Regions from separate parts of the Agrobacterium burrii genome, predicted to be linked through region 3. Evidence: predicted binding sites of a transcription regulator. Region 3 holds the regulator's gene; each other region holds the start of a gene.
What was found. Region 3 encodes PhoB, which activates phosphate uptake and scavenging genes when phosphate is short. Its sites were predicted from a motif close to TGTCATNNANCTGTCAT; they were not measured.
Positions count from the first base shown of each region.

Region 1: the regulator PhoB is predicted to act here: its motif matches at 3,518-3,534, upstream of JZX89_RS12940 (PhoX family protein).
Region 2: the regulator PhoB is predicted to act here: its motif matches at 4,813-4,829, upstream of JZX89_RS01385 (bifunctional 2',3'-cyclic-nucleotide 2'-phosphodiesterase/3'-nucleotidase).
Region 4: the regulator PhoB is predicted to act here: its motif matches at 2,120-2,136, upstream of JZX89_RS09390 (BtaA family protein).

Region 1 is NZ_JAFLNA010000006.1:59,224-66,442, forward strand. It holds gene JZX89_RS12920 ((2,3-dihydroxybenzoyl)adenylate synthase) at 1-993, shown strand, start outside; gene JZX89_RS12925 (isochorismatase) at 1,084-1,953, shown strand; gene dhbA (2,3-dihydro-2,3-dihydroxybenzoate dehydrogenase) at 1,967-2,722, shown strand; gene JZX89_RS12935 (4'-phosphopantetheinyl transferase family protein) at 2,751-3,464, shown strand; gene JZX89_RS12940 (PhoX family protein) at 3,595-5,508, shown strand; gene JZX89_RS12945 (HlyD family type I secretion periplasmic adaptor subunit) at 5,822-7,126, opposite strand; gene JZX89_RS12950 (type I secretion system permease/ATPase) at 7,129-7,219, opposite strand, start outside.
Region 2 is NZ_JAFLNA010000001.1:245,958-253,176, forward strand. It holds gene JZX89_RS01370 (GGDEF domain-containing protein) at 1-690, shown strand, start outside; gene JZX89_RS01375 (FMN-dependent NADH-azoreductase) at 732-1,349, opposite strand; gene JZX89_RS01380 (LysR family transcriptional regulator) at 1,498-2,466, shown strand; gene JZX89_RS01385 (bifunctional 2',3'-cyclic-nucleotide 2'-phosphodiesterase/3'-nucleotidase) at 2,744-4,732, opposite strand; gene JZX89_RS01390 (PilZ domain-containing protein) at 4,949-5,284, opposite strand; gene JZX89_RS01395 (DUF1203 domain-containing protein) at 5,382-5,849, opposite strand; gene JZX89_RS01400 (DUF4344 domain-containing metallopeptidase) at 6,013-6,891, shown strand; gene JZX89_RS01405 (dihydrofolate reductase family protein) at 6,945-7,219, shown strand, end outside.
Region 3 is NZ_JAFLNA010000005.1:357,217-364,435, reverse strand. It holds gene argF (ornithine carbamoyltransferase) at 1-92, opposite strand, end outside; gene JZX89_RS12615 (aspartate aminotransferase family protein) at 148-1,347, opposite strand; gene JZX89_RS12610 (GcrA family cell cycle regulator) at 1,778-2,314, shown strand; gene phoB (phosphate regulon transcriptional regulator PhoB) at 2,608-3,291, opposite strand; gene phoU (phosphate signaling complex protein PhoU) at 3,323-4,048, opposite strand; gene pstB (phosphate ABC transporter ATP-binding protein PstB) at 4,147-4,962, opposite strand; gene pstA (phosphate ABC transporter permease PstA) at 4,977-6,299, opposite strand; gene pstC (phosphate ABC transporter permease subunit PstC) at 6,296-7,219, opposite strand, start outside.
Region 4 is NZ_JAFLNA010000004.1:106,794-114,012, forward strand. It holds gene JZX89_RS09385 (class I SAM-dependent methyltransferase) at 113-829, opposite strand; gene JZX89_RS09390 (BtaA family protein) at 826-2,076, opposite strand; gene JZX89_RS09395 (lytic transglycosylase domain-containing protein) at 2,416-3,495, opposite strand; gene JZX89_RS09400 (LysE family translocator) at 3,621-4,256, opposite strand; gene JZX89_RS09405 (pyrophosphate--fructose-6-phosphate 1-phosphotransferase) at 4,308-5,519, opposite strand; gene JZX89_RS09410 (J domain-containing protein) at 5,851-6,591, shown strand; gene JZX89_RS09415 (N-acetylmuramoyl-L-alanine amidase) at 6,588-7,219, shown strand, end outside.

The DNA of each region.
Region 1 (7,219 bases), on a different contig from region 3:
GATTACAGCGCCAGGGCCAGTGCGGAGATTTGCGAACTCTCGCCGCAGACCCGTTTTCTTTGCGCCATTCCGGTGGCTCATAATTATCCGATGAGTTCACCCGGCGCGCTCGGCGTCTTTCACGCCGGCGGCACGGTGGTCATGGCGGCCAATCCGGAACCGCTTGCCTGCTTCGATCTCATCGAAAAACACGGCATCGACATGGTGCCGCTGGTACCGCCGGCCGTGGCGTTGTGGTTGCAGGCAGCACCCGCACATCGCCAAAGGCTGAAATCCCTCAGGCTGTTGCAGGTTGGCGGCGCAAGCTTCGCCGAAGCGCTGGCCCGCCAGGTGCCGGAAGTGCTGGGGTGCGCGCTGCAGCAAGTCTTCGGCATGGCGGAAGGTCTGGTGAACTATACCCGCGCCGGTGATCCCGACCATCTCGTCTTCACCACGCAAGGGCGGCCGATCAGCCCGGATGACGAAATCCGCATTGTCGACGAGGATGGCAACGATGTGCCCGAAGGCGAAGCCGGCATGCTGGCAACCCGCGGCCCCTATACGTTCCAGGGTTATTACCGCGCCGCCGAGCACAGTGCCCGGGTCTTCGACAAACAGGGCTTCTATTACTCCGGCGATGTCGTGCAGCGCACGCCCGAAGGTTATCTGCGGGTCGTCGGCCGGGTGAAGGACCAGATCAACCGCGGCGGCGAAAAAGTTGCCTCGGAAGAGGTGGAAAACCTGATCCTGCGGCACCCTGATGTGACGCATGCCGCGCTGGTGGCGATGCAGGACGAACTTCTCGGTGAGAAAAGCTGCGTCTTCGTCGTCTCGCGCAATCCCGCGCTGAAAGCGCCGGCCATCCGCCAGCATCTCGCCGCTCTCGGCGTCGCGGATTACAAGCTGCCGGATCGGGTGCGTTTCATCGACGCGATGCCGCTCACCGCCGTCGGCAAGATCGACAAGAAACACCTGCGCGACCTACTTGCGGCACCCGTCGCCGTCAGTGCCTGACACGCGCTCATATCGAAAGGGACGCTCAACTGGGCGTCCCCAAACCACGAGATTACGCGCCGCCCGGCGCGCCAAACCACCGAGGTCTTCATGACGATCCCTACTATCTCCGATTATCCGATGCCGGTTGCCACGAGCTTTCCGACCAACAAGACAAAATGGCAGCCCGATGCCAAGCGCGCCGTGCTGCTCATTCACGACATGCAGCGTTATTTCCTGCGGTTTTACGAAGCCGACGGCAAGCTGATGACGACCCTCATAGACAATCTCGCGAAGGTGAAGGCCTGGGCGGTTCAGAACGGCGTACCGGTCATCTACACGGCTCAACCGCATGAACAGCCGCCGGGCGACCGGGCGCTCCTGAACGACATGTGGGGACCGGGCCTTACCGTCGTCGACCCGGAACTGCAGAAGGTGGTGGATAAGCTCGCCCCGACACCTGATGACGTGGTGCTGACCAAGTGGCGCTACAGCGCCTTCCAGCGTTCCGATCTTACTGAACGCATGAAAGGCTGGGGCCGCGACCAGATCATCGTCGGCGGCGTTTACGCCCATATTGGCTGCATGATGACGGCGGTGGAAGCTTTCATGAAGGATATCCAGCCCTTCATGATCGGCGACGGGGTTGCCGATTTTTCGGAAGCCGAACATCGCATGGCGCTGCAATATGTAGCGACACGTTGCGGCGTGGTGATCGACACCGCACGCCTCACCGGCACCGAGCAGGCCACAGACACCCGCGATTGGCTGAAAGCCCGCGTTCTGCAAATGGTGGAGGACGAAAGCGAGATCGACCCGGATGAAAACCTGATCTTCTACGGGCTGGACTCGCTGCAGGTCATGAAGCTTGCCGGCGAGTTGAAGGAACGCGGCGTCACCGTCGGCTTTGATGAGCTTGCGCGTGTGCCCACACTTTCCGCCTGGTGGGCGCTGATCGAAGAAAAGCGGCTTGCAGCCTGAGCGGACGGACAAGATGACGCAACATAGATTTACCGGGCGGCGTGTGCTGGTGACAGGCACGGCCCAAGGCATCGGCCGCCGCATCGCCGAACGTTTCATCGAGGAAGGGGCCGAGGTTATCGGCCTCGATCTTCTGGCCGACACAACCGAAGCCTCCTTCCGCCAGATTACCCTCGATATCACCGACGCTGCGGCGGTGGAAAGAGTAGGCAAGGCAATCGAAAGCGAATGGGGTGGTCTTGATATTCTCGTCAATGCCGCAGGCATTTTGCGGCTCGGCGACAGCGAAAGCCTGACGCCGGAAGACTGGAAAGCCTGCATGGATGTCAATGCCGCAGGCCCGTTCTATCTGCTGCGGCAATGGAGCGGCATCTTCAAGCGGCAGCGGCGTGGCGCAATCGTCAATGTCGGCTCCAATGCCGCCGTGGTACCGCGCATCGGCATGCTGGCCTATTGCGCTTCCAAAGCGGCGCTGGTCAGTCTCAGCCATTGCGCCGCCCTTGAGCTTGCGCCCTATGGCGTGCGCTGCAATGTGGTCTCACCCGGCTCCACCGATACGCCGATGCTGGCCGGTATGCTGAACGATCCCGACGGCAAGGAGCGGCTGGTTGCTGGCTTGCCGGGGCAGTTCAAGCTTGGCATTCCACTCGGCAAGATCGCAAGGCCGGACGATATTGCCGATACGGTGCTGTTTCTCGCCTCCGATCAGGCTGGCCACGTGACGATGCAGCAGATCGTGGTCGACGGCGGCGCAACGCTCGCCGCCTGACCTCGACCGCTGGATGAGGGTGACGGACATGGCCATCGCAACAGCGTTTCATCGCAAAGCCGCCTCCGGCGATCCACCCGAGGCCATCTGGCCTTGGCCGGGCGACAGATGCGATTGCCATTGCCTCACCCTTCGTTACAGCGACGACGAAGGTTGCGGCGGCGAGGTCCCTCCCTTGCCGCCGCAGCTTTTGCACGCTGCGGCCCGACGCAGGGCGGAATTCATCGCCGGGCGCAGATGCGCGGCGGAAGCCATACGCCATCTCACCGGCCGGCCCATTTTTCCAGGCATGGGAGAGGACCGCGCGCCGATTTGGCCCGAAGGCGTGGTCGGCGCGATTTCCCACAGCCGCGACCGGGCGATTGCCGTTGCTGGCTCCGACAGGCGCTTCTGCGGCATCGGCATTGATATCGAAAAGCTTTTGACCGAAGAGGAAGCCCGCGATATTGCCCCACAGGCTTTGACAGCGAATGAGCGTCACAAGCTAGGAAAAGGCATTGATCCCTTCATGACCGGGCTGATTTTTTCAGCCAAGGAAAGCCTGTTCAAGGCGCTTTATCCAACTGTGAAACGGCTTTTCTTTTTTGAGGCGGCCGAATTATCCGCTTACGATGCCGATGGCTCGGGCTCACTTCGACTGACCGCCGACCTCACCGGCAATTGGCGTGAGGGAACTGAGATTTCCTTCCGCTTTGGCCATTTCGACGGCCTCGTGCTTACGCGCGTCCTTCTCCCGCAATGAGGGAAAAATGGCAAATTCTGTTCTCACAATCTCATATTTAAAGCCACTCCTCCCGTCATCCGTGTGAAATACTCAAGCGGTACGCAGCTTGTTGGAATGATTCCAAACATGTAAACGGTGGAGATACGATATGACCGACATCGATACGAGCAAGCTGTCCTGGGACGAATGGGATGAACTGCAAAACCCGCCGCCGGCCGAAACCGATTTCGACCGCGTGGTCGAGACCGCGATTTCCCGCCGCGGTTTCCTCGGTGGCGTGCTGGCCTTCGGCTCGGCCGCAGCTGCCATGGGCACGCTCGGCAACCTGATGACCAGCACTTCGGCCGAAGCGCAGGAAGCCGCCGCCGGCCGCTTCCCCTTCAAGCCGGTAGCCGCCGCCACCGACCACACCATTCACGTGCCGGAAGGTTACAGCTGGAAGCCGGTTGCCAAGTGGGGCCAGCCGCTGTTCTCCAACGTTCCCGATCTCGACCCGGCCAAGGCTGTCAGCGTTGAAAACTCCGACAAGGTCTTCGGTGAAAACACCGACGGCATGGAACTCTTCATGGTCGGCGCCCATCAGCTGATCGCCGTCAACCATGAATACGTAAACCCGGAAATCAACCTCCCGCACACGGACAAGGGCAACCCGAAGACGGCCGACGACGTGAAGATCCTGCAGAACATGCAGGGCGTTACCGTCATGGAAGTCGCGGAAGGCAACGAAGGCTGGGAAATCGTTCTCGACAGCCCGTTCAACCGCCGTATCCACCACAATACACCAATGAAGCTTTCCGGCCCGGCCGCAGGCTCCGATCTCGTCAAGACCGCCGCCGATCCCGATGGTGTCGACTGTCTCGGGACCTTCAACAATTGCGGTGCCGGCCGCACGCCCTGGGGCACCTACCTCACCTGCGAGGAAAACTTCAACGGCTATTTCGGCACTGCCGATACCGCCTTCAAGTTGCCCGATGACTACAAGCGTTATGGCATCGTCGCCGAGACGCGCTACGCCTATGAGAAATTCGACGCACGTTTCGACGTTGCCAAGAACCCGAACGAACCACGCCGCGCCGGTTACGTGGTCGAGATCGATCCTTCGGACGCCTCCTCCACCCCGATCAAGCGCACCGCGCTTGGCCGCATCAAGCACGAAAACGCCGCCATGGTGATTGCCCGTGACGGCCGCGTCGTCGTTTACATGGGTGACGACGAGCGTGGCGAATTCCTCTACAAATTCGTCTCCAACGGCATCTATGTTCCGGGCGGCGATACCTCCAAACTGCTCGACGAAGGCACGCTCTACGTCGCCAAATTCTCCGAAGACGGCGCTGGCGAGTGGATGGCTCTCACGCCTGAAACCACCGGCATGAAGATCGACGAAATCTGCGTCTTCACCCGTCAGGCCGCCTCCAAGGTGGGTGCGACCACCATGGACCGCCCGGAATGGGTCGCCATCAACCCGGTCGCCATCGAAGCCTATTGCGCGCTGACCAACAACAGCCGCCGCGGCGAAATGAAGGACGGCAAGCTGCGTGCGAATGCCGGCGGCGACGCCATGGCAATCAATGCCGCCAACCCGCGCGAGAAGAACGAATATGGCCAGATCGTGCGCTGGTATCCGGAAAATGACGACCATGCCGATCCAAAGTTCAAGTGGGACCTGTTCTGCATGGCCGGCAACCCTTCCGTTCACAAGGACGCCTTTGCCGGCTCCTCGAACATCAACGAAGGCAACATGTTCAACTCGCCCGACGGCATGATGTTCGACAGTACCGGTCTCCTCTGGATCCAGACAGACGGTGAAGACAGCAACGAAGGCAACTTCGCCGGCCAGGGCAACAACCAGATGCTGGCGGGCGACCCGGCCACCGGCCGCATCGAGCGCTTCCTGACCGCGCCAAAGGGTTCCGAAGTCACCGGCCAGACATGGTCCGGCGACAAGCGCACCCACTTCGTCGGCATCCAGCACCCCGACGCCCCCTTCCCGGACGGCGAAGGCAAGCTGCCGCGCTCTGCCGTCATCGCCATCAAGCGTGACGACAACGCGCAGATCGGCTGACGCATAAGCACAAAAGAACCGGCTGCCCGTACAATGGAAAGCCGGTTCTATGATAAAAAACGCCGTGCGCCTGAAGGATGCACGGCGTTTTTCTTGAGGGTAATATCGACGCTTCGTTTTTTCGGAATTCTGTGTGGCCGGCTTTTCGTCACAAGCCGCATCGTTTTCAGAAAGAAATGCCGGTTAGGTCGGCACTGAGCTTCTGCTCACCCTCATCCCAACCGTTTACGGGAAGGATGGGCAAGACCTCTGCTGGCCGCCTGTCCTTCCCGTCGCGGCGCTTCTGCCGGCCGATAACCCGACGCACAAACCGTCAGACCTCGCGGAACGTCCGGTTAGCCTGATCGAGCAGAGGCTTGAGAAAATACGACAAAACGCTTCTCTCACCGGTAGTGATAAAGGCTTCCACCGGCATGCCGGGCATCAGGCTGAATTCCCCAAGCCGCTTTATCTGCTCCGGAGAGGTTGCAACACGCACCACGTAGTGGCTGGCACCTGTTCGCTGATCCACCGTCACATCCGCAGAAATACGCTCCACCGTTCCGGTGATTTCCGGCGTGGTCTTCTGGTTGAAGGCGGAGAAGCGCAGGTTCGTCAGCTGACCATAATAAATCTGGTCGATATCCTGCGGCGCAACCTTGGCCTCAACCACCAGCTTGTCCACCTCCGGTACGATCATCATGATCGGCTCACCGGGCGCCACAACACCGCCGACGGTGTGCACTGAAAGCTGATGCACGACGCCATCCTGCGGCGCGATGATATCGACACGTTTCAACTGGTCTTCAGCCGCCACGCGCCGCTCGACATATTCGCCGATGCGGGCTTCCATTTCACGCAGGTCCGAGCCGACCTCTTCCGACCATTGCTCATCAACCTGAAGGATTTGCAGTGCCGTTTCACTGATCTTCGCCTCGACGCCGGCAATGCCCGCCATCAGCCGACCGATATCGCCTTCGATATCCGTCGCCTGACGCTCCAGCGTGCTGAGCCGGCTTCTTTCCATCAGGCCCCTTTCGTGCAGGGAGCGAAAGCGGTTCAATTCCTCATCGACCATCCCTTGCTCGCGGAAATTTGCTGCCCGCTCAGCCTCCATGCCGGTTATCTCATCACGAAGCTGTCGCACACGCTGTTCGAGCTGGCTTTTTTTGCTTTCACGGACGGCCTTGCGGGTTTCATAAAGACGCTGCTCCGCGTTCATCGCCGCGGCAATCTCGGCATCATCGGCCCGAACGAGCAAAGCCTGCGGAAACACCACGCTACCGGCTCGGTCGCGCTCAGTTTCAAGCCGCGCCTTGCGAGCGGTAAATTGATCGAGGCTTTTGACGACGATGGCCAGATTGGCCTTCGTCATTGTCGCATCAATGCGCATCACCACATCGCCAGCCTTTACCCGGTCGCCGTCGCGCACCATCAGCTCGCTGACGACGCCGCCCGCCGGATGCTGGACTTTCTTGAGGCTGGTTTCAACCACCAGCGATCCCTGCGCAATTACCGCGCCGACAATCTCCGTGCCAACCGCCCAACCGCCGAACAGGCCCGTCAGGGTCAGAAATCCGAGACCTCCGACAACAAGGTGATTGCGGATCGAGCGCCTGAGTGTCTGCCATTCATCCATTTTCAAGCCTTTCCTGTTTCCGCCGCCTGCACGACCTTGAGCGCGCCTGCCGTGCCGCCAACCGGGCGCAGCACCTTGGCAAGCACTTCCTCC
Region 2 (7,219 bases), on a different contig from region 3:
GATGCGCCGGTCGGTGTGTTTTACGATGGCTGGAAGGCGAAGATGGTCGCGGTCGGCATCTATTCGGTCTTGTTCGCGCTTTATCTCAACCTGACATCGACCAAAGGCCGCTTTCTGACACGCCGCAGCGTCGCCGATGTCTTCAACGATCTCACGTTCAGGGAGCGTTACGAGGAGCTTCTGTCCCGCTCGGGGCGCGACATGCTGACCGGCGTGTCGGACCGTGCCCGCATGGAACTCGATGCGCCCTCGGTCGTCGTGGAATGCCTGGAGAAACAGCGGCCGGTCAGCGTGCTGATCGTCGATATCGATCATTTCAAGACCGTCAACGATACCTTCGGCCATCTGCAGGGCGATGAAATATTGCGGGAATTCGCCGCCGTGCTGAAACGCAGCGTACAGCCGCATGGACATCTATACCGCTTCGGCGGCGAGGAATTCGTGGCGCTCCTGCCGGCAATGGCCCATGAGGCCGCACTTGCCTTCTCGGCAGGTATCCGGGTGGCGATCCTGGCGGATCTGCGCCGCCCCGATGGTTCGCCGCTGACGGTCAGTATCGGCGTCGCCACGGCCTTCGAGGACGGGCAGCTTTTCCGCGCACTTCTATCGGAGGCCGATGCGCGGCTATATGCGGCAAAAAATAACGGCCGGGATCAGGTCCACGGCCGTTTTGGAATGTGGGTCGGCTGACACCGGCAATCCCGCCGGTGTCAGTTCCGCCTTAACGTGCCTCAGGCGGCCTGTGCCAGTTCGGCAACCTTGGCGCCGGCGGCGGCAATGGCCTTCTCGACGGCTTCCGGGCCGAATGCCAGACCTTCGACATAGATCACTTCCACATCGGTCATGCCCATGAAACCGAGAACGGTCTTGAGGTAAGGAACGGCATGGTTCATCGATACGGCCGGGCCTTCGGAATAAACGCCGGCAGCCGCTAGCACGATGTAGACCTTCTTGCCCTTGGCAAGGCCTTCCGGGCCGGTTTCGGTGTAGCGGAAGGTCTGACCGGCGCGGGCGACGTTATCGATCCACGACTTCAGGCCGGAATAGATGTTGAAGTTGATGAGGCCGGTGCCGATGACGACGGTGTCGGCGGCCATAAGCTCGGCAACCAGCTTGTCGGAATAGTCGGCCGCAATCGCTTCTTCAGCTGTACGCTGGTCGGCCGGCTTGCGGATTGCAGCCGTCTTGACGGTGTCGAGGTGCGGAATGGGATCGGCGGCGAGATCGCGGTGAACAAGGGTATTCGCCGCCGACTTGGCCTTCAGCTTGTTCGCGAGTTCACCGGAAAACTTGTTCGAAACCGATTCGTCGCCACGCGGGCTGGAGGTGATGAGCAGAATGTTGGACATGGTCTTTCCTTGCATATGCGATGAATTGACGGGCGCCTTGGGAGGGCGGGAGAGCACGACGCCCTTCCTTTGCCCCTATATGAAAAATTACTGCCATCAAGAAAACTGTGATAATATGAAAGCCATCTATCGATGAAATGGATGGGACATGGACGCGAACCCGACGCTCGACCAATTGCAGGTATTTTTGACCGTTGCCGAGACCGGCAGTTTCTCCGCCGCGTCGCGGGCGCTCAATCGCGCCCAGTCGGTGGTCAGCTACACCATCGCCAATCTGGAAGCCCAGCTTGAAGTCACCCTGTTCGAGCGCAACGGCGTGCGCCAGCCAAAGCTGACCGACGAGGGCCGCGCCATGCTGGAGGATGCAAGGCGCATCGTCGCCGGCCTGCAGGAAATGCGCGCCCGGGCCAAGGGGCTGAAGCAGGGGCTTGAAGCGGAGCTTTCCGTTGCCATCAGCACCATGGTTCCGGCGGAGGCCATGGTGGCGGTGTTGCGGGATTTTCGTAAGGAGTTCCCAACGGTCAGTCTCAGCCTCAATGTCGGTGAGTTGGGTATGGTCATGGACATGGTGCTCTCCCGCAAGGCGGGCATCGGCATCGGCGGGGCGCTGATGCGCCAGGATGACGAACTCGTCGCCGAAAAAGTCGGCCATTCCTTCATGCTGCCGGTCGTCGCTGCGGATCATCCGCTGGCGCAGATCGACCGGCCGCTGACCCTTTCGGATGTGCGTGAAGAGGTCCAGCTGGTCGTCACCGATGCGTCGGGGCTGACAAAGGGCCGTGATTTCAACGTGCTGTCCTACAAGACATGGCGGGTCAGCGATATCGCCACCAAATACCAGCTTATCAAGGGCGGTCTCGGCTGGGGCGGTCTGCCCGCCTCGATCGTTCGCAACGATCTTACCAATGGCAGCCTGAAGGCGCTCGAACTCGAGGCCTATGAGCAGGGGGAATATCCACTTTTTGCGCTCCGCCGGGTGGATTCACCGGCCGGACCCGCCGGCCAGTGGTTGGCCACGGCGTTTCAACAGCGTCTGTCGGCATGTCCGAATCATAAGGATTTCAGTGGTATGCTCGAAGCGAACAAGCAGCGGAATATTGCTGTCGCTGCTGAGTGACATTGGCTGTTGAAATAGGTCTGTGAAAGTGCCGCTTGTTTCTTCTCCCGAGGGGGAGAAGGTCGCGGCAGCGGGATGAGGGGGCAAGCTCTCCGAAATCCGGCAACCTTGCCCCCTCATCCGACCCTTCGGGCCACCTTCTCCCCCTCGGGGAGAAGAAACCTGCCGCACCCCCTGCGCTATACAATCGGCAACCCGGATCGATGACGTCGGACATAAACCCAACCGCGATTGAAGAAAGCTCCCGGCTATTTATCGCCTGGAGCGCAGGGTTCTCTTAGAGAACCAGACGGAACTTCGCGAAACCTTCTGCACCGTCGCCGGCATCCTCGATTTTCGCGCCCTTGATCTCGGCGGCGTAGTGGCGGCCTTTCGGGCCGGTCTCGAAGATTGCGGAGGTATTGGCAACCGGCGCAAAGGACCAGTTGGCATCCGCTGACGGGTTGATGGTGCCCTGATCGATGATATAGCGCACGATCACGTCGCGGTTGGTGTCGGGCGCCACGAAGATTACCTTGTCGGCGGCGATGTCGGGGAATTTGCCGCCGCCGCCGGCGCGGTAATTATTGGTCGCTACCACGAATTTCTGCTCGGGATCGATCGGCTTGCCGTTGAACTGAAGGTTGACGATGCGGCTGCTGTCGGGATTGACCGCTTTGCCGTCCTTGTCGAATTTCGCCGGCTTGGAAATGTCGATCTGATAGGTGACACCGTCGATGACATCGAAATTATAGGATGGGAAATCTGCGTTGAGCAGCGGTGCGTCCTTCGCACCAGCCTCGACCGTGTTGAACATGCCGGCGGACATTTCCAGCCAGTTCTTTACCTGCGCGCCATTGATCAGCACCGCCTGCACCGTATTGGGGTAAAGATAAAGGTCGGCGACATTCTTGATAGCAATGTCACCGGCGGGGACATCGGTATAATAATCCGCACCGCCGCGACCGCCGGACTTGAAGGGCGCTGCCGCCGAAAGCACCGGCAAATCCTTATATTGCCCTTCCTTCAGCATGTCCTTGATGTACCAGGTCTGGGCGTTGGAGACGATCTGCACGGAGGGATCGTCGGCCACCAGCGCAAAATAGGAATAGAGCGGGGCGGACGTCTTGCCGACCGGGCGGCGCACATAGGCAAGGGCAGCCTCGTGATCGGCCCTGGCGGCGGCGATGACTTCCGGTTTGTCGGTGAAGTCGGCGACGATCTTGCGGTTATCGTCGCGGTGGTAGATCGGCCGGGCTTCGGAGGTGAAATCGACGATTTTCCAGCTCTTGCCGTCCTTTTCGAGCAGCAGGTCGATAAGGCCCATATGCGAGCCCCAGAAACCGGCCATCACGGCGGGTTTGCCGAGAAGCGTACCCTTGACCGCATCAACACCTTCGATGCCGTCCCAGGTCTTCGGACCGGGGAAGACGAGATGCTGGTGGCCGGTGAAGATCGCGTCGATGCCTTCAACACCCGCCAGATAAAGCGAGGCGTTCTCCATGCGGTCGCTCTGGCCCTTGCCGTCGATACCGGAATGGGAAAGGGCGATGACGATATCGGCCCCTTCTTCCTTCATGGCTGGAACCCAGGCCTTGGCTGCCTCGATGATGTCGCGTGTCTGGGCCTTGCCCTCGAGGTTCTTGGAATCCCACATCATGATCTGCGGCGGCACGAAGCCGATGATGCCGACCTTGACCGGGCTGGTCACGCCGCCACCGTCGCGGATCTGTTTTTCAAGGATGACATAGGGCTTGAAGAACAGATCGTCCTGCTTCGGATCCGAGGCCAGCTGGCCCTTGGTAAGGTTGGCGCAGACGAAGGGGAAACCGGCACCGGCCAGCGTATTCGACATATAGTCGAGGCCGTAATTGAACTCGTGGTTGCCGAGCGTGCCGCAATCATAGCCCAGAACATTCATGGCGTTGATTACCGGGTGTTTGTCGCCGGCCTTCATGCCGCGCTCATAGGCGATATAGTCGCCGAGCGGGTTGCCCTGCAGGAAGTCGCCATTATCCACCAGCATCGAGTTTCCGGCCTCGGCGCGGATGGCGCCGATGATCGAGGCGGTGCGCGCCAGACCCATCGTGTCGTTCGGCTTGTCGGCGTAATAATCATAGGGAAAGACGTGAACGTGGATATCAGTCGTTTCCATGATGCGCAGATGCGCCTGATTGGCAGCGGCGCGGGCGGCGAAGGGGTGCAGCAGCACCAGCGCCGAAGAGGCAGCAATGCCGCCGAGCAGCGAACGGCGGGTGACGGGGTGGAGAGCGAGAAGCGACGACATGGGAACTCCTTCGGATGAAGCTTGCTCTGTCATGAGAAGCGGACAGGGTAGAAGCAATCGCCGAGGAGTCCATCACCAAAATGACAAGCCGGTGACAGACAGGCCTGTTTTCAACCGTTTGATAAATTTTTTGTCATAGGGGCGTGATGTGCACGCTTCCACATCGGGAGATGCGCTTCGTCCGGGCAGCGCATTCCGGCTTTCGGGGGGAGCAGATCAGCGAGCGAGCGTCGGTTTCACTTCTTCGTGGAAGAAGCGGAAATAGGAGGAGAGCTGCGCCAGCGTGTTGGTGGAAAGTTTCAGCTGCAGGCCGAGGCGGTTCTGGTGCTGCCATTGCACGACGCCCTCGATGAAGCCGAGATCCTCGCTCTGCACTTTCACCCGGCTTCCCTTGGCGGCAGCGAAAGTACCGTCCAGTTCGAGCGCCATGCCGGTGGCGGAGAGGTCCAGCACCCGGCCTCTGGTCGACTGGCTGAAATAGTGCACGGTCGCAAAAATCCTCGTCTTGCTGCGGGTTGCGCTGCGGGTCGCCATATTGAGGTTGTTTGTCATTTTGCTACTCAAATCAATTGTTTCCGATAACTGCATCATGGGGCACAAAGTTTGAAAGCCGTTTAGCCCTTCTGTTAAAATTGTAAGTAATCGGCGATTATGCTGTGTCGATACGGCACTGATAGCAATTGTTGCGGGCGGAGCGCACATGGACGTAGGCAACGTCCGCGCGTTCCAGCAGATGTTGCGCGCGCGATACGATCTCGCCTGTCGCCGTCACCGCGCCGGTGCCATAGACGATGCGGTCGTCGGCGCCATATCCGCGCACGATATAGTCGGGGCTGTCCAGTATCGGTGGAACGGCATCCGTCTTCGGATAGTGCTCGCAGGCCTCAGCGTGCAGAAAGATCGGACCCGTTTCGGCATAGGGCTGGAGCGAAGGGAAGGGCCGGTAGGCGAGGATCAGCATCTGCTCACCCTCATCGATCTGGGAAAGGCAATGACGGCAGGGCATGCCGCCGGGAGAAACGGCTTTCTCCGGCTGGTTGCCATAGGCGTCGGCAGCCCCCGCGCGGAAGGCCTCAGCTTCCTTAGCCGGCATTGCTGTAAAAACGAGATCGGTCATGGCGGGCTCTCTCTGGTTCGGATCGGCGTTGCTTCTTTGCAGCTATGATCCCGAAACGGAGCACTATCCACCCGATTCTTGACAGGTGATGCAACCAGCCCATTGCGTGTTTCGTTTGCATCAGGAATCAGTGACGCTCCTCGTTCCCGGAAGGTCTGATTTTATGTTGCGTCGTTTTCTGGCCGCCGTTCCGCTGGCTTTTGTTTCGTTGACGGCCCCGGCTCAGGCACAGGTTGCCGCCGGTCTCGATGGCCTGTCCGACGACCAGCTGCAGCAGGCGGTCAATTTCGTCATCGGCAACGCCATCTTCTCGCTTTATCACGAGGGTGCGCGCATGCTGATATCGGATTTCGGCGCGCCGGAAACCAGCAGCGTGCAGGCCCCGGCAGATCAGCTGGCGGGCACGCTCATTCTTCAGGCCAACGAGGAATGGCTGGACACCGCGCTCGTCAACGCCACCGACAGCTGGTATCTGGGACGCGAGGCGGAAACCTTGCCCGAGCACGAAGCGCCGGTCTTTTCCGCGCTCGTTCCCGAGAAAGGCCGTGACCGCAACATGGCCTGCCTGATGGTCGGCCGCGACAAGGACGGATATGGCGATCTGGCAGCCATGATGGGTCTGGACAAGGCCGAGTTCGACAAGTGCGCTGCTGCCTATCCGCGCGTCGCTTCGGCCTGGGAGAGTTTCCTTAGCCCCCATCGCAGCCAGACGCCGTCCAAATTCACCGTCAGCTACATGCCGCCACGCGATCCCGAGCTTGAACCCTACGCCATCATGATCAAGGAATCGAAAGTTCTCGATCTCATCAGCCGCAGTTTCGGCGCTTACGGTCTGAAGGGTGACGTCAAGCTCACGGCCAGAACCTGCGGCCGTCCCGATGTCTACTGGTCGGCGGAAAAGCGGGAGATCACTTATTGTTATGAGCTTGGAAAATTCCAGGCGGAGCTGATTGCCGATCATCTCATGAACACTGTCACGGAAGACAAGGGCGCTGCCGGGGGGCAAATCCCAGCAGCGGTCGTTCTGGAACGGGAAATCTGAGGTCGATTGCCGGACGCTGGCGATCTGGCCTCCTGAATGGGAGGTAAAGTGCCATGCCGAAGGTTGTCGTTCGCAATTTCTCCATTTCGCTTGATGGATATGGCGCGGGGCCGAACCAGAGCCTGCAGAACCCGCTGGGTGTGAACGGCGAAGAGTTGCATCAGTGGGCGTTCAAGACCCGCACCTTCCACCGCATGTTCGGCAAGGAAGGCGGCTCGACCGGCATGGACGAAGATTTTTCCGAAAAGAGCTTCGAAAATATCGGCGCATGGATTTTGGGCCGCAACATGTTTGGCCCCATCCGCGGCGCATGGCCGGATGAAAACTG
Region 3 (7,219 bases):
GCAATCTTGCGCGTGTGCGCATCATCAAGAATCGCCCGCAAATCCTCCGACCCGACGGCCGAAAGGTCTAGAAAATGTTTTGGTGAAGCCATTTCAAACAGTCCCATGCTCGCGAGCCTCCGGAAAGAGGCCCGCCCTTGATTGGTTTCAGGCGATTTTCGCCTGTTTCGCTGTCAGGGAGGCGGCAGCCGCTTCCACTCGCGCCAGCCCTTCGCGGGCCTCTTCCGCCGTGGTGACGAGCGGCGGCAGAAGACGGATGACGTTGTCACCTGCCGGCACGCCGAGCAGGTGCTCCGCGCGCATGGCCTGCAGCAAATCGCCCGAAGGAACCTTCGCCTTGATGCCCATCAGCAGGCCTTCGCCACGGATTTCCTCGATCACATCAGGATAACGATCCTTGAGCGACGCCAGCCCCTGACGGAAGACCAGCGCGACATCACGAACCTTTTCCAGAAAACCGTCGGCCAGAACGACGTCCAGCACGGCATTGCCAACTGCCATAGCCAGCGGATTGCCGCCATAGGTGGTGCCGTGCACACCCGCCGTCATGCCAGAGGCGGCGTCCGCTGTCGCAAGGCAGGCCCCTAGCGGGAAACCGCCGCCGATACCCTTGGCAACCGCCATGATATCCGGCGCAACGCCGGTCTGCTCATAGGCAAACAGCTTACCTGTGCGGCCGACACCTGTCTGGACTTCATCGAAAATCAGGAGCAGGCCGTGCTCGTCGCACAATCCACGCAGGATTTGCAGGAATTCCTTGCTCGGCGCGCGAATACCACCCTCGCCCTGAATAGGCTCGATCAAAAGCGCTGCCGTCTCAGTCGTGATGGCGGCCTTCAAGGCATCGATATCGGCGAAAGGAACCTGATCGAAACCTTCGACCTTGGGGCCAAAACCTTCGAGATATTTCTGCTGACCGCCGGCAGCGATCGTCGCCAGCGTGCGGCCATGGAAGGCGCCTTCGAAGGTGACGATGCGGAACTTTTCCGGATGACCCTTTGAATAATGATAACGGCGCGCCGTCTTAATGGCGCATTCCAGCGCTTCAGCACCGGAATTGGTGAAGAACACCTTGTCTGCGAAGGTTGCCTCCGTCAGCCGCTTGGCGAGCTTTTCCTGCCCCGGCACTTCATAGAGGTTCGAGACGTGCCAGACCTTCTCGGCCTGCGTCTTGATTGCTTCCACGAGGTGCGGATGGGCGTGGCCCAGCGAATTGACCGCAACACCGGCTGCAAAATCCAGATATCGTTCGCCACTCTCCGTGAACAGCCAGACGCCTTCACCGCGCTCGAAGCGCAGGGGGGCTCTTGAAAACGTATCAAACAATGGCGCGCCGGCTTCGGCCATGGCTGTATCACTCCTTGCGCGGATGCGCTGTCATAAGGTTGTCAATAGGCTCGCGGGGTTATCCCTCGCCTGAAAATCAAAAATGCCGCCTCGCGGCGGCAGGGGCACTATTGTCAGTTCGTTTGCCGATGTCAACAAAAGTCCGCGTTTCCCGGGCTTCTCAAGCACTAGTAGGCAGCCGCGGGAGAGCCCCAAGGTGTTGCCTTTCTGACTCAACACCCCAGCAAGTTGGGGAAAACCGGAAAATCGATTCCAGATGATTCCCGCGACTCTTGCCACGGAGTCGGGCTGGCACTAGGTTAATCGCTAATTACTAGACTGCATTGCGGCGGAACTAGTCACCTAAAATCCGGTAGGAACCACGCTTGCGGCACACCCGCGAGACGGAGATGGATTCTGCCGAAATATACGCGACAAGCGGAGAAGCGGCATGAACTGGACAGACGAGCGGGTCGAGAAACTCAAGAAATTGTGGGCCGAAGGACTTAGCGCCAGCCAGATAGCAGCACAGCTGGGCGGCGTCAGCCGTAATGCCGTGATTGGCAAGGTCCACCGTCTCAATCTGCCGGGACGCGTCAAGGCTGGCGGACCGGTCACTTCGGCACGCTCCGCGCCCAAGCGCACAGCAGCACCTGCCCCGCGCGCGACAAATTTCGCGGGCCGCGTCAATGCGGCGCCGGCCCGAATTCTCACCCGTTCGAACGCGGCAACAGCGCTGCACGAAGAAATCGGCATCGAGACCGCCGAAGTTCTCGACTACGTTCCTTCTTCCAGAAATGTCGTTACGCCGATTTCCCGTCGCCTGACGCTGACGGAACTGACGGAGCGCACCTGCAAGTGGCCGGTCGGCGACCCGTTGAAGGATGACTTCCACTTCTGCGGTTGCGAGGCGCTGGAATCCTCGCCCTATTGCAAGTTCCATGCGAAGCTCGCTTATCAGCCGGTCAGTGAGCGCCGTAAGGCTTGAGTGTTGCGGCACGCATTCAGCACTCAAAAACTACGGGCCTTCTGGCCCGTTTTTTTTGACAAAATCAGGCCGGTTGGGAAATACGCCAGTGGCATGCCTGACCGTTTCCGCCATCACCGCCGTGTCTTGCCACACAATCCGGATACCCGCGGGCCGTCGATTGGCCGTTCAACGGATGGAGTTTCATTTTTAGGGAATGTTCAAAACCGAAAGGCCCGAAACCGGAATGGTGTCGGGCCTTTTTGATTTTTGGTCGGATTTTGTGCTCACTGAAGCTGCAAACCCGGCTTCGCTCAAGCTTCCATCGAATACCCGGCACCGCGGACGGTGCGGATGACATCCTGCATGTGAGAAAAATTAAGCGCCTTGCGCAGGCGTCCGACGTGAACGTCAACGGTGCGCTCATCGACATAGATATCATGACCCCAGACGCCGTCCAGCAACTGCGAGCGGGAGAACACCCGACCCGGAGATGTCATTAGGAATTCCAGCAGGCGGAATTCCGTCGGCCCAAGACGGACTTCGCGGCTTTTGCGGTGAACACGATGGGTTTCGCGATCCAGTTCGATATCGCCGCATTTCAGCACCGATGAAAGAACCTCGGGACGGGCGCGACGCAGCATCGCTTTGACCCGGGCCATAAGTTCCGGCGTCGAAAACGGCTTGACGACATAATCGTCGGCGCCGGTGGCAAGACCGCGCACCCGCTCGCTTTCTTCACCGCGCGCTGTCAGCATGATGATGGGCAGGCGTTCGGTTTCGGGCCGCATTCTCAGGCGCCGGCACAGCTCGATGCCGGAAACGCCGGGCAACATCCAGTCCAGGATGAGAAGATCCGGAATACGCTCCTGCAGCCTGATTTCCGCCTCGTCGCCACGGGGTATCGTGTCGACGTCATATCCCTCAGCCTCGAGATTGTAACGAAGGAGGACGCTCAACGCTTCCTCGTCTTCCACAACTGCAATCTTGGGCACCATATGCTGAACTCCGCAAGCTTCTGCTTGTCTGTTATTCGGTCACAGAACCGAGTGTGTTGGAACTATCGTCCTTCGGACGCTCGCCCTCCGGCTGGCTGCCGGTGGCCATGTAATAAATTGTCTCAGCGATATTCGTCGCATGATCGCCGATACGCTCAATGTTCTTGGCGCAGAACAAGAGGTGCGTGCAGGTGGTGATGTTGCGCGGATCTTCCATCATGTAAGTCAGAAGCTCACGGAAGAGCGACGTGTACATGGCGTCGATTTCCTCGTCACGCTCGCGGATGGCGTTGGCCTTCTCGGCGGAACGCGTGGAATAGACGTCAAGTACTTCCTTGAGCTGCACCAGCGCCAGTTCCGACAGATGTTCGAGACCGCGGGCAAGCTTGCGTGGCACGCCGGTGCCGGCAACCGCGATAACGCGCTTGGCAGTGTTCTTGCCAAGGTCGCCGACGCGCTCGAGATCGCCGGCAATACGCAGCGTGCCGATGATTTCGCGAAGATCGGCCGCGACAGGCTGCCGTCTGGCGATGGTGACGATGGCCTTGTCGCCGATCTCGCGCTCGGAATGATCGAGGATCGCGTCGTCGGAAATAACCTTCTGCGCCAGCGCAGCGTCGGAATTGACCAGTGCGCGCACGGCATCCGCGCACATCTGCTCGGCCAGACCGCCCATTTCGGCGATGCGGCGGGTCAGGAACTTCAATTCGTCGTCATAAGCGGACAGAATATGCGAATGGGTCGTTGTCTGTGTCATGGTCTAATCCTCCGGCTTGGCCTTCATGCACGTACACGCCAGCGGGGCACGGCAAAGGCACCAGTCTTGTTCGGTTTCGATAAAGCGCCGGCCGGAAATCAGCCGAAGCGGCCCATGATGTAGTCCTGCGTGCGCTGGTCGTCCGGATTGGTGAACATCTTGTCCGTTTCGTTTTCTTCGACAAGATGACCAAGGTGGAACATGGCGGTCCGCTGGGAAACACGTGCTGCCTGCTGCATGGAGTGCGTGACGATAACGATCGTATAGTTGGCGCGCAGTTCGTGGATCAGTTCCTCGACCTTGGCGGTTGCGATCGGATCGAGCGCCGAGCAGGGCTCATCCATCAGGATAACTTCCGGGCTGACGGCAACCGCGCGCGCAATACACAGACGCTGCTGCTGACCACCGGAAAGGCCGGTGCCGGATTCATGCAGTCGGTCCTTGACCTCATTCCACAAACCAGCCTTCTGCAGGCTCTGTTCGACGATCTGGTCCATATCCGCCTTGTTGCGGGCAAGACCGTGGATGCGCGGACCGTAGGAGATGTTCTCGTAAATCGTCTTCGGGAACGGGTTCGGCTTCTGGAACACCATGCCGACGCGGGCACGCAATTCCACGACGTCGATCGCCTGGTCGTAGATATCGTCGGTGTCGAGGGTGATCTTGCCGGTGACCCGGCAGCCATCGATCGTGTCGTTCATGCGATTCAAGGTGCGCAGGAAGGTGGATTTACCGCAACCGGACGGACCGATGAGCGCAGTCACCGTGTTCTCGCGGACATTGAGGTTAACGTCGTAAAGCGCGCGCTTTTCGCCGTAAAAAACCGAAACGTCCTTGCCGATCATCTTGTATGTAACTTCATTCATTTTCTTGTCCAGCGCCTTTTCAACTGCTGCTTCCGACAACATGTTCATTGCTCAATCTCCCTCTACCAACGCCGTTCGAAGCGGCGACGCAACAGGATTGCGCCAACATTCATGACGATGAGGAACAAAAGCAGGATGATGATAGCGCCGGATGTTCTTTCGACAAAGGCACGTTCAGCTTCGTTCGCCCACATGTAAATCTGCACCGGCAGCGCCGTGGACGGATCCATCGGCGTTGTCGGATAATTCGCGACGAATGCCACCATGCCGATCAAGAGCAGCGGCGCCGTTTCGCCCAGCGCATGGGCAAGGCCGATGATGGTGCCGGTCAGAATGCCCGGCATTGCAAGCGGCAGGACGTGATGGAAGATCGTCTGCATCTTCGAGGCGCCAAGACCGAGTGCTGCAGCGCGGATCGACGGCGGCACGGCCTTCAAAGCGGCGCGGGTCGCGATAATGATCGTTGGCAACGTCATCAGCGTCAGGACGAGGCCGCCGACCAGAGAGGCCGAGCGTGGAAAGCCCATGAAGTTGATAAAGACGGAAAGGCCAAGCAGACCGTAGACGATCGAGGGAACAGCCGCCAGATTGTTGATGTTCACTTCGATAAGGTCAGTCAGGCGGTTCTTCGGGGCGAATTCCTCGAGATAGATCGAGGCTGCGACACCGATCGGCAGCGAAAGCACCAGCACGATCATCATCATGTAGAAGGAGCCGATGAGGGCAACGCCGACACCCGCCGCTTCCGGACGGCTCGAATTGCCGTTGACGAAGATCCCGGTATTGAAATGTTTGCCGAGCTGGCCGCTTTCGGCAAGCTGGTTCATCCAGCCGAGCTGCTGGTTCGAGATACGGCGGTTGGCTTCATCCACCGTCAGATCGACCTGGCCCTTGAAGGCGCTGTCGACATCGCCCGATGCCAGAAGCGTGACAGTGCGCGTGGTACCGATGACGGCAGGATCAGCAATGACGATGTCGCGCAGCTGGGTGCGGACGCTGTCGGAGATCATGACGTTAACGGCGCGAAGTCCGGCCCGGTCCGTTGGCGCGACGCCGAGAACCTTGGCGACCGCATCGCGGGCGAGGACGGGATAATTGGCCGTCATCAGCTTTGCGGGATTTGCGGCCCGTTCATTCTTCGGATCGATGATCTGTTCGGAAAATTCTACCGGAACGGTGATCATCGTCTGCTGGAAGGCGGTGTATCCTTTGGATACAACCGAAAAGAGCAGAAGAAACAGGAAGATAAGGCCGAACGAGATAGCTGCCATTCCATAAGCACGGAAACGGCGTTCGGCGGCGTAGCGGCGCTTGATGCCGATATCACGGCGCGTGGCCCGGTTCGCGGCGGCAGCGCCGGTTGTGGGAGAAACGATGTCGGTCATTCATATTGCTCCCGGTATTTGCGCACAATGTAAAGCGCGTAGATATTCAGGCAAAGCGTGATGGCGAAAAGCGTGATGCCCAGTGCGAAGGCGACCAGCGTCTGCGGCGAGGTGAATTCAAGGTCGCCGGTCAGCTGGCTGACGATCTTGACCGTCACGGTGGTCATGGGTTCGAAGGGGTTGATCTGCAGGCGGGCAGCAACGCCGGCGGCAAGAACCACGATCATGGTTTCGCCGATCGCACGCGACGCCGTCATCAGCACAGCACCGACGATGCCGGGAAGTGCCGCGGGAACAATGACCCTCTTGATGGTTTCAGAGCGCGTGGCACCGAGACCGAGAGAGCCGTCGCGCAGCGAGCGCGGTACGGCGGTGATGATATCGTCCGACAGCGAAGAGACATAGGGGATCAGCATGATGCCCATGACGAAGCCGGCGGTGATAACGCTCTGCGCCTGGATGAAGTTGGCGTAGTTACCGGTCGCGATGCCGCTGATCTGCGTGGAAATGTCTCGCAGGAAAGGACCGACCGTCGTCAACGCAAAGAAGCCATAGACGATCGTCGGAATACCGGCGAGCACCTCGAGCAGCGGCTTGACCACGGAGCGAACGCGCGGCGTCGCGTATTCCGACATGTAGATCGCCGCGAACAGTCCGACCGGCACGGCGACCACCATGGCGACGAGACCGATATAGAGCGTGCCGGCGAGCAGCGGGATCAGACCGAACTGGCCGGAGGAATCCGTTGAGCCAGCCGCCGCAAAACGCGGATCCCACACCGTTCCGAAGAAGAACTGGTGTGCCGGAACCATGTTGAAGAACTGGATGGCTTCCGTCAGCATCGACAGGACGATACCGATCGTCGTCAAAATCGCGATAGACGATGCGACGAGCAGAGAGGCAAGAATGACCCTTTCGAC
Region 4 (7,219 bases), on a different contig from region 3:
GTCATCCGGTCCGCAAGAAAACGCCGGAGTTCTCTCTGGTGCGCAGCGGTTGGAATAGTATCGGGCGGTGCCGCGCCTGCATCCGAATCGACAAGGCGCAATCCGTCGAAAATCAGGCGTCCGCCAACATCCGGCTGATTTTCGGCTGCACTTCGGCGACCGGAAGCGTGATGATGGCCCGCCAGGCGTAACCGCGGGCAATCTCTTCGAATTCAAGATTACCGTCAAAGCGGCCAGCCATATTGGCCAGAACATAACGAAGATTGGCGCGCGGCGTGACGTGGAAACGGGTGAGCCACGCCTGCAGAAGGGTGCGGAACCACTTCGGCAATTGTTCCTGCTGGCCGAAATCGACGATATGCAGCGAGCCGCCGGGTTTCAGCGCCGTGAGCGCCTGCTCGATCGCCTTTTCCCAATCGGGTATCATCGATAGCGCATAGGGGATCATGACGCGGTCGAAACCGTCAGGCTGGCCGAATTCAGCGGCGCGGAAGGCAGTGGCATCGGCCACGCGCAGGATGGGGCGCTCCGCCTTGCCGGCAAAATTTTCCGATGCGGTCAGCAGCATTTCGGAAGAAATATCGAGGCCGAACAGTTTTGCCTGCGGAAACTTGCGGCTGGCCAAAAGCAGGTTGCGGCCGGTGCCACAGCCAACTTCCAGCAGCGTGCCGCCATTCGGTACGTCGAGGCCGGAAATGGTCCGGTCGCGGCCGAGAAGATAATATTTGCGGGTAATATCGTAGATATGCCGCTGGTGGCGATACATGCGGTCCATCATGCCCGCATGCGCGCTGTCTGCAAGGCCCACATTCTCGCCGATGGTTTTCATGCCATAGCCCTCTGATAGATATGGAAGCCGCCGTAAATGGCTGATCGATCCATGGCGTTCAGCTCTTGCGAACGCTCCTCGAGATAGACCCACTGGTTGCGGATGGCGGTGGAGAGCCGACCTTCGATAACGCTTTTTTCGGCGGCGGTGCGGAAGATGACGCGCGCGCCTGCTGCGGCGGTGCGACTGATCTGCGACCACAATTCGTTGAGCTGCCCGTCCGTCATCCAGTCCTGCGCGTCGAGGAGAATGTAGCGATCAACACCGCTTGCCGGCTTTTTGGAAAGAAGCTCGGTATAGGTGGCGTGGTGCACTGCGACGCGGGCGGTATTGTTGCGGATCGTCTCGTAATATTCCGGCTTCAGATAGGCGGGCAGGGCGCCTTCATGCGGCTCGGGATAACGGCGTGCAAAGGCCTGCCAGGCGAAATAATTGTCGCTGAGCGGGAAATTGCAGGCGAGCTTTTCCAGCCGCTCCCTAAGCACGGAGGCAACCGTGCCGTCGTCGGAAAGGCTGGCCAGCTCGTCATATTGGCGGGGCGGAATGCCGAGGCCGAAAAGCGAGCTTTTGCGCTTCGTCAGCCAGCGCACCACGGGCTTGTCGAACAGCGGCGCGACCTTGCTGTCGAAAAACTGGCGCTGTTCATCCATCGTGCGGCTGTTGGCCATTTCCGTCAGCTTGACGCCGTGCAGGCGGGCCATGAGGTGACCGGCGCCGATGAAACGGCCGAGCAGGCCGGTACGGTAGATGTTCCTGTCAAACACAGAGATGCGGCGGCGACCGGACAGGGTGCGCTTCGACCAGTAGGCCTTGGTCGTGTCGTCGAGGTGATCGGCGATAAAACGGTCGTAACCGTTGCTGTTGCTGCGCGTATTGGCGCGGCCGAAGTGGCGCACCACGTCCTGATGGGCGGGCAGGTGGCGGAAGGCGGCGAGCTTCAGCTTGTTGAGGGCGATGTGATGCGGGTTCAAATCCACGACATCGATGCTGGCCGGGTTGCGGGAGAGATAGGCCAGCATGTTGCAGCCGCCCGAACCGATGGTGACGATGCGGTGGCCTTCGCCCAGCTCCATCGCCTCCATGTCGATTTCCGGGTCTTCCCAGATTTGCGGATAAACGAGACCGGAGAAAAGAACTCCGAAGAACCGTTCGGACAGGCCGCTTTTGGAGAGTGCCTTGTGCTGGAGCAATGCGGACTTCAGTTTCGTGTTTTTGCTGAAGCCGGTCTTGGGTGCCGCACTCGTCATATGTTCACCTCTCAGTCGATTGAGAGGCGTCTACAACCGTGACGCTACAGTTTGATGACAGGGGCTGTGGGTGAAAGCAACGAATCAGAAAGACGGTCGGAAACCAGCCCGTGCCCGCCCTGAACCGGACACCAAAGAAGAGCGCGTCGCTAGATGGGAATGCGAGCCACGCACTCACGTAGACGTCATCCTGGGGCTTGTCCCGAGGATCTGTAACGGATCGATTTTTTCGATGCGCTTAGATCCTTGGGACAAGCCCAAGGATGACGAAACAAAGTACCTGGCATGTTTACCAGAGAAGCTGCAAGCTGCGTGGCTTCTTCACCATAGTCAAAGCTATTACTTCCGCAGAACGTGCAGCATGCCCTTGCGCTTGGCGTCGTAATAATAACCGCGAGCATAAAGACGGACCGCGTTGTCGCGGTTGTTATCGGCCACCAGCCACGCGCCGCTCAGATATTTGACGGCGTATTTGAGGTTGGTTTCGGCATCGAACAGGCCAGAAGCAGGGCCATCGAAGCCCATGGAGCGGGCCGTGGCGTGCCTGATCTGCATCAGGCCGAAATTGCCGCTGTTATAGGCGCCGGGATTGTACATGCTCTCACGCTGCACAACGCGGTGAACCAGATCTTCGGGCACATTATACATGACGGCATATTTGGAAATCAGCCCGCTCAGCTTTTCGCGCCCTGCGGGCGCTGCTTTGAGCGGCACCGTCATCGCTTCGTTCTGCCGGATGGCGGCAAGGGCGGCGTTGGTCGGGCCGGAAGCATAGGCGAGAACCGTGCTGTCGGGCTTCGGCAGCGGGATGACTTTCCGCTCGGCCGTCAGTTCCGTGCCGATGGAAGGCGAGCCGGGCGGCGGCGGTGCGGGCGGGAAACTGCCCTTCACGGCAACGACCTGTGGCAGATCGGCGGCGGCGTTGTGAGCGGCCGGTTTTGCCGCAGCACTGGCGGTTTCGATCGCGGCCGCAGCCGGAGTGGCGTTTGTCGGTGCGAGAGCTGCTGCCGCGGTCGGCGCGGATGTTGTCACACCTGCCTGCGCCACTTCGACCGGCTGTTGCATCTGCGCGGAGATTGCCGCGGCGGCGGCGATTTCAGAAGCCGGCGGCAGGGCCACGCGTCCGCCCTTGACGGCGACTGCGTTGGGAAGTGCTGCAGGCTGGGGAGCGGTTGCCGCATCAGCGGTCTGGGTCGCCGGTGCGGCGGGTGTTACGCCGGGTACCGTTTCGGCTGCTGTCGTCTGCGTCGATGCCTGGGCGGGTGCCGTAGCGGGGTTGACTGTCGCGATTTTCGGGCCGTTCGGACCTTCCTTCGCGGTATATTCGACGCTGGTGCAGCCGCTCAATGCCAATGCCAGACCCACGGTGGAAGACAGAAGAAGTGCACTTCTTCCGCGGAATTTGCCCGAATTTCGCATGTTGCCGCCTTCGTTATGCCTGTCTCTCGATACCCCCGCGTCAAGCGAAGCAGGCAGTGTCCCGTCGAGCCTTCATTACCCTATTGTAAGGATAGCGGCAAGCCGGGACGTGGCGTCCCGGTTTTTCAGGCCGCGATGCGCCTGTATCCGGCGCTGACGGCGCGGCCGGAAATGAAGTGGGTGCGGTACTTCGGCCGGATTTTTTTCTCGCCGGACATGCGGCGCACCAGCGCCAGTGTGGCGCCGGCAAACAGCGCCTGTGCGGTCAGAACGGCGAGCGCCACGAGCAGGATCGCGGCCTGCGCCATGGCCAGCGTTTCCACGGCGTTGCCGGAGGTGGACATGAATTGCGGCAACAGCGCCAGAAAGAACGTGAAGTAGCGCGGACGCAACGCGGCAATGGCGTAACAATCACGGAAAATGCCGCTCCATGATTTGCCTGGCAGATTGTCGTTGTCGGCATTGGCCGCCTGGGCGGCGGGCGTCGCAAATGTCCACAGCAGAAACAGCATCAGCCAGCCGATGCCGGCCCATTGCACTATACCCAGAAAGGATTGCGGCAGATAAGCCAGACCGGCCACCGGAATGGCCGAAATCGTCATGGCCGTGACGATGCCGAGCGCGCCGCCGCTGACGGAGGCGAAGATGGTCTTCTTGCCGCGGATGGCGGCATAGGAAGCGACAGAGAACACAAGGGGAGAGGGAAGTGCGAACACAACGGCACATGCTGCACAAAAAATCAGCCAGGCCTGTCCAGACATTCTCTTCCTCCTTGCCCTCCCTGTCACCGCATTAATTAGCCTATCGTAAAATTAGGCCGCTGTGAACGGTTGACCGACGTGTTCCATCACTTCGGTAAACCATTTTGCAGAAAGGTCGAAATGCTTTCCGCCCTTGATACGCGGAAACTCGATCGTCCGCAATTTGCCGTTCTGATCTTCATCATGGCCGGTGACGCCGGAGACCTTGTTGAGCGCGCTTTCGACGGCGAGATCGACCATGCCCTGGATGAGGCGCAGATCGGCGCCATTTGCCGGGGCGGAGCGGGCGAAATAGCCTGACTTCTGTACCATGGAGCGTTCCGCGCCGATAAGGCCGGCAAATTGCTTCTGGAACCAGCCACCGACATTGATGGTGTCGATCTTCACATGGCCGAAGGCGTCGCGCTTGACGGCTTCGCCGGACGATTCCCGTTCGGCAACGATCGAATCAAGGCCGGCACCTTCGGAAACAAACAGCGTGACGTAGCCGTGTTTGTCCATGATCGCCTTCAGACGCTCGGCTTCCGCCTCGATGTCGAAGGCCATTTCCGGCAGGTAGATGCCGTCGATGTTCTTCATCTGCGTGTTCATCATCAGGCCTTCGACATATTCATTGCCGCTGGTCTTCTGGATATAGGCGCGCGCGGTTGCCGCTGTCAGCCAGCCGCAATGGCGGCCCATGACTTCATGGATCACGAAGGTCTTCGGCGCAGCGCTCTGTTCGTTGCTGACATTGTCGAAGAAGGCGGCACCAACTTCGGCGGCGGTCCATGCGCCGAGAGACTGCTTGATCGGTACCACGTCATTGTCCACCGTCTTCGGCAGGCCGACGACGGTGAGGTCGTAACCATTGGCGCCGAGATAGGCGGCGAGGTCGGCGGCCGTGGTATTGGTATCGTCGCCGCCGATGGTGTGGAGAATGGTGATGCCGTCAGCGGCCAGCCGTTCTGCGGCGACGCGCAACGGGTTTTCACCCTCCTTGACCAGCCCACGCTTGGCGCAATCGGCGGCGTTGGTGAGCTTGACGCGGCTGTTGCCAATCGGCGAACCGCCATAACGATGTAACAGATGCGCCTTTTCGCGCATGTCTTTGTTGATCTCGATGCGATCGCCCAGAAGCACGCCCTGATAACCGGAGCGATAGGCCACGATGTCGATTTCAGGCGCAATGTCGCTGTAGCGCTCGATCAGGCCGCCAACGGCCGAAGAGAGACAGGGGGCAAGGCCACCCGCGGTCAGCATTGCGACTTTCTGTTTGGCCATCATGGCTCTCCTTTTTGCATATACTCAAATACATGTCTGGCAAATGGATGCGACAGCCGCGTGTAGGTGTAAAGTGAATTTATCAAGAAAAACGCCGATTTCTCGCGGGTTTTCAGCGGCTTGAGGAAACTGGCCGAATATAATCGTTTCAATCCGCATCGAGGCTGCCAGCTGCCGGTGTCCACTCGTTGCGCCTGTGGAAAACCCCGGTCATGCTGTTTGCCCCGCTCTTGTTCCTGAAGCAAAACTGTCGCAAAGATGAATAAAAGTTAATGCCGCAGCACTGCCGGACATATTGCATTCACGGCAATATCCCGTCATGCTTGGCGTCATGATGTTCGATTTTGCCTGTCTGCAAATTTCATCCCTGTGGGAGCGGCTGCTCGGCGCAATCGGCGACGCGGCAGGTGGTGCGCTTGGACGCGTGGTTGAAGCCATCCGTACCCTGTTCGAAGGTGATCCGGAGACGCGGCGCAAGGTTTCCTTTTCCGTAGCGATTATCGCACTCTCCGCCAAGATGGCGAAGGCTGATGGCGTCGTCAACGATGCCGAGGTGCGCGCCTTCCGGCAGATCTTCGATTTTCCCGAAGAAGAAGCGCGAAACGTTGCACGTCTTTATAATCTCGCGCGTCAGGACGTCGCCGGGTACGAGGCTTATGCCGAGCGGCTGGCCGGTCTTTGCGGTTCCGGCCACGACAATTGCGAGATGCTGGAAAGCGTCATCGACGGCCTGTTCCATATCGCCAAGGCCGATGGGCTGATCCACGAGCGGGAGCTGGCCTTCCTCGGCCGGATCGCGGAAATCTTCCATATCACCGAAGACCACTTCGAAACGATCATGGCGCGGCATGTCCATATGGACGGGCGCGATCCTTATCGCGTGCTCGGGGTTTCGCCCTCGGACGATTTTCTGGATATTCGCAAGCGTTACCGTTCGCTGGTTGCCGAACACCATCCTGACAAGCTCATTGCACGGGGCGTGCCGATGGAATTGCATGCTGCCGCCAATGAGCGTATGGCGGCTCTCAACGCCGCCTATGCGGCCATCGAGAAAGAACGCCGCGTCGCATGAATGAATGTCTGCCGGATTTTATCCCGGATTTCGGGGGCGCAGCCGTTGCGCCGTCGCCTAACCATGGCGCGAGACTTGATGTTGTCGGCCCTGATATCATTCTCCTGCATTATACCGGCATGACGACGGCGGACGGCGCGCTGTCGTGGCTTCGCAACCCCGAAAGCCAGGTCTCCAGCCACTACTTCGTCTTCGAGGACGGCCGCGTCATCCAGATGGTGCCGGAAACCCGTCGCGCCTGGCATGCGGGCAAAAGCACCTGGGCGGGGGATCAAGACATTAATTCCCGCTCCATCGGCATCGAAATCGCCAATCAGGGCCACCCCGGCGGTTTGCCGGAATTCCCGAAAAAACAGGTCGACGCCGTCATCGAATTGTGTCGCGATTGCGGCCAGCGCTGGAATATCGCGCCTGAGCGGGTGCTGGCGCATTCCGATGTGGCGCCAATCCGTAAGGTCGATCCGGGTGAGAAATTCCCGTGGGACATCCTGTCGCAGCATGGCGTTGGCCATTGGGTGGAGCCTGCGCCGATCCGCGGCGGGCGTTTTTTCCAGCGCGGCGATCATGGTCAGCCCGTCGAGGCGTTGCAATCGATGCTGTCCATTTATGGATATGGCGTTGAAATAAC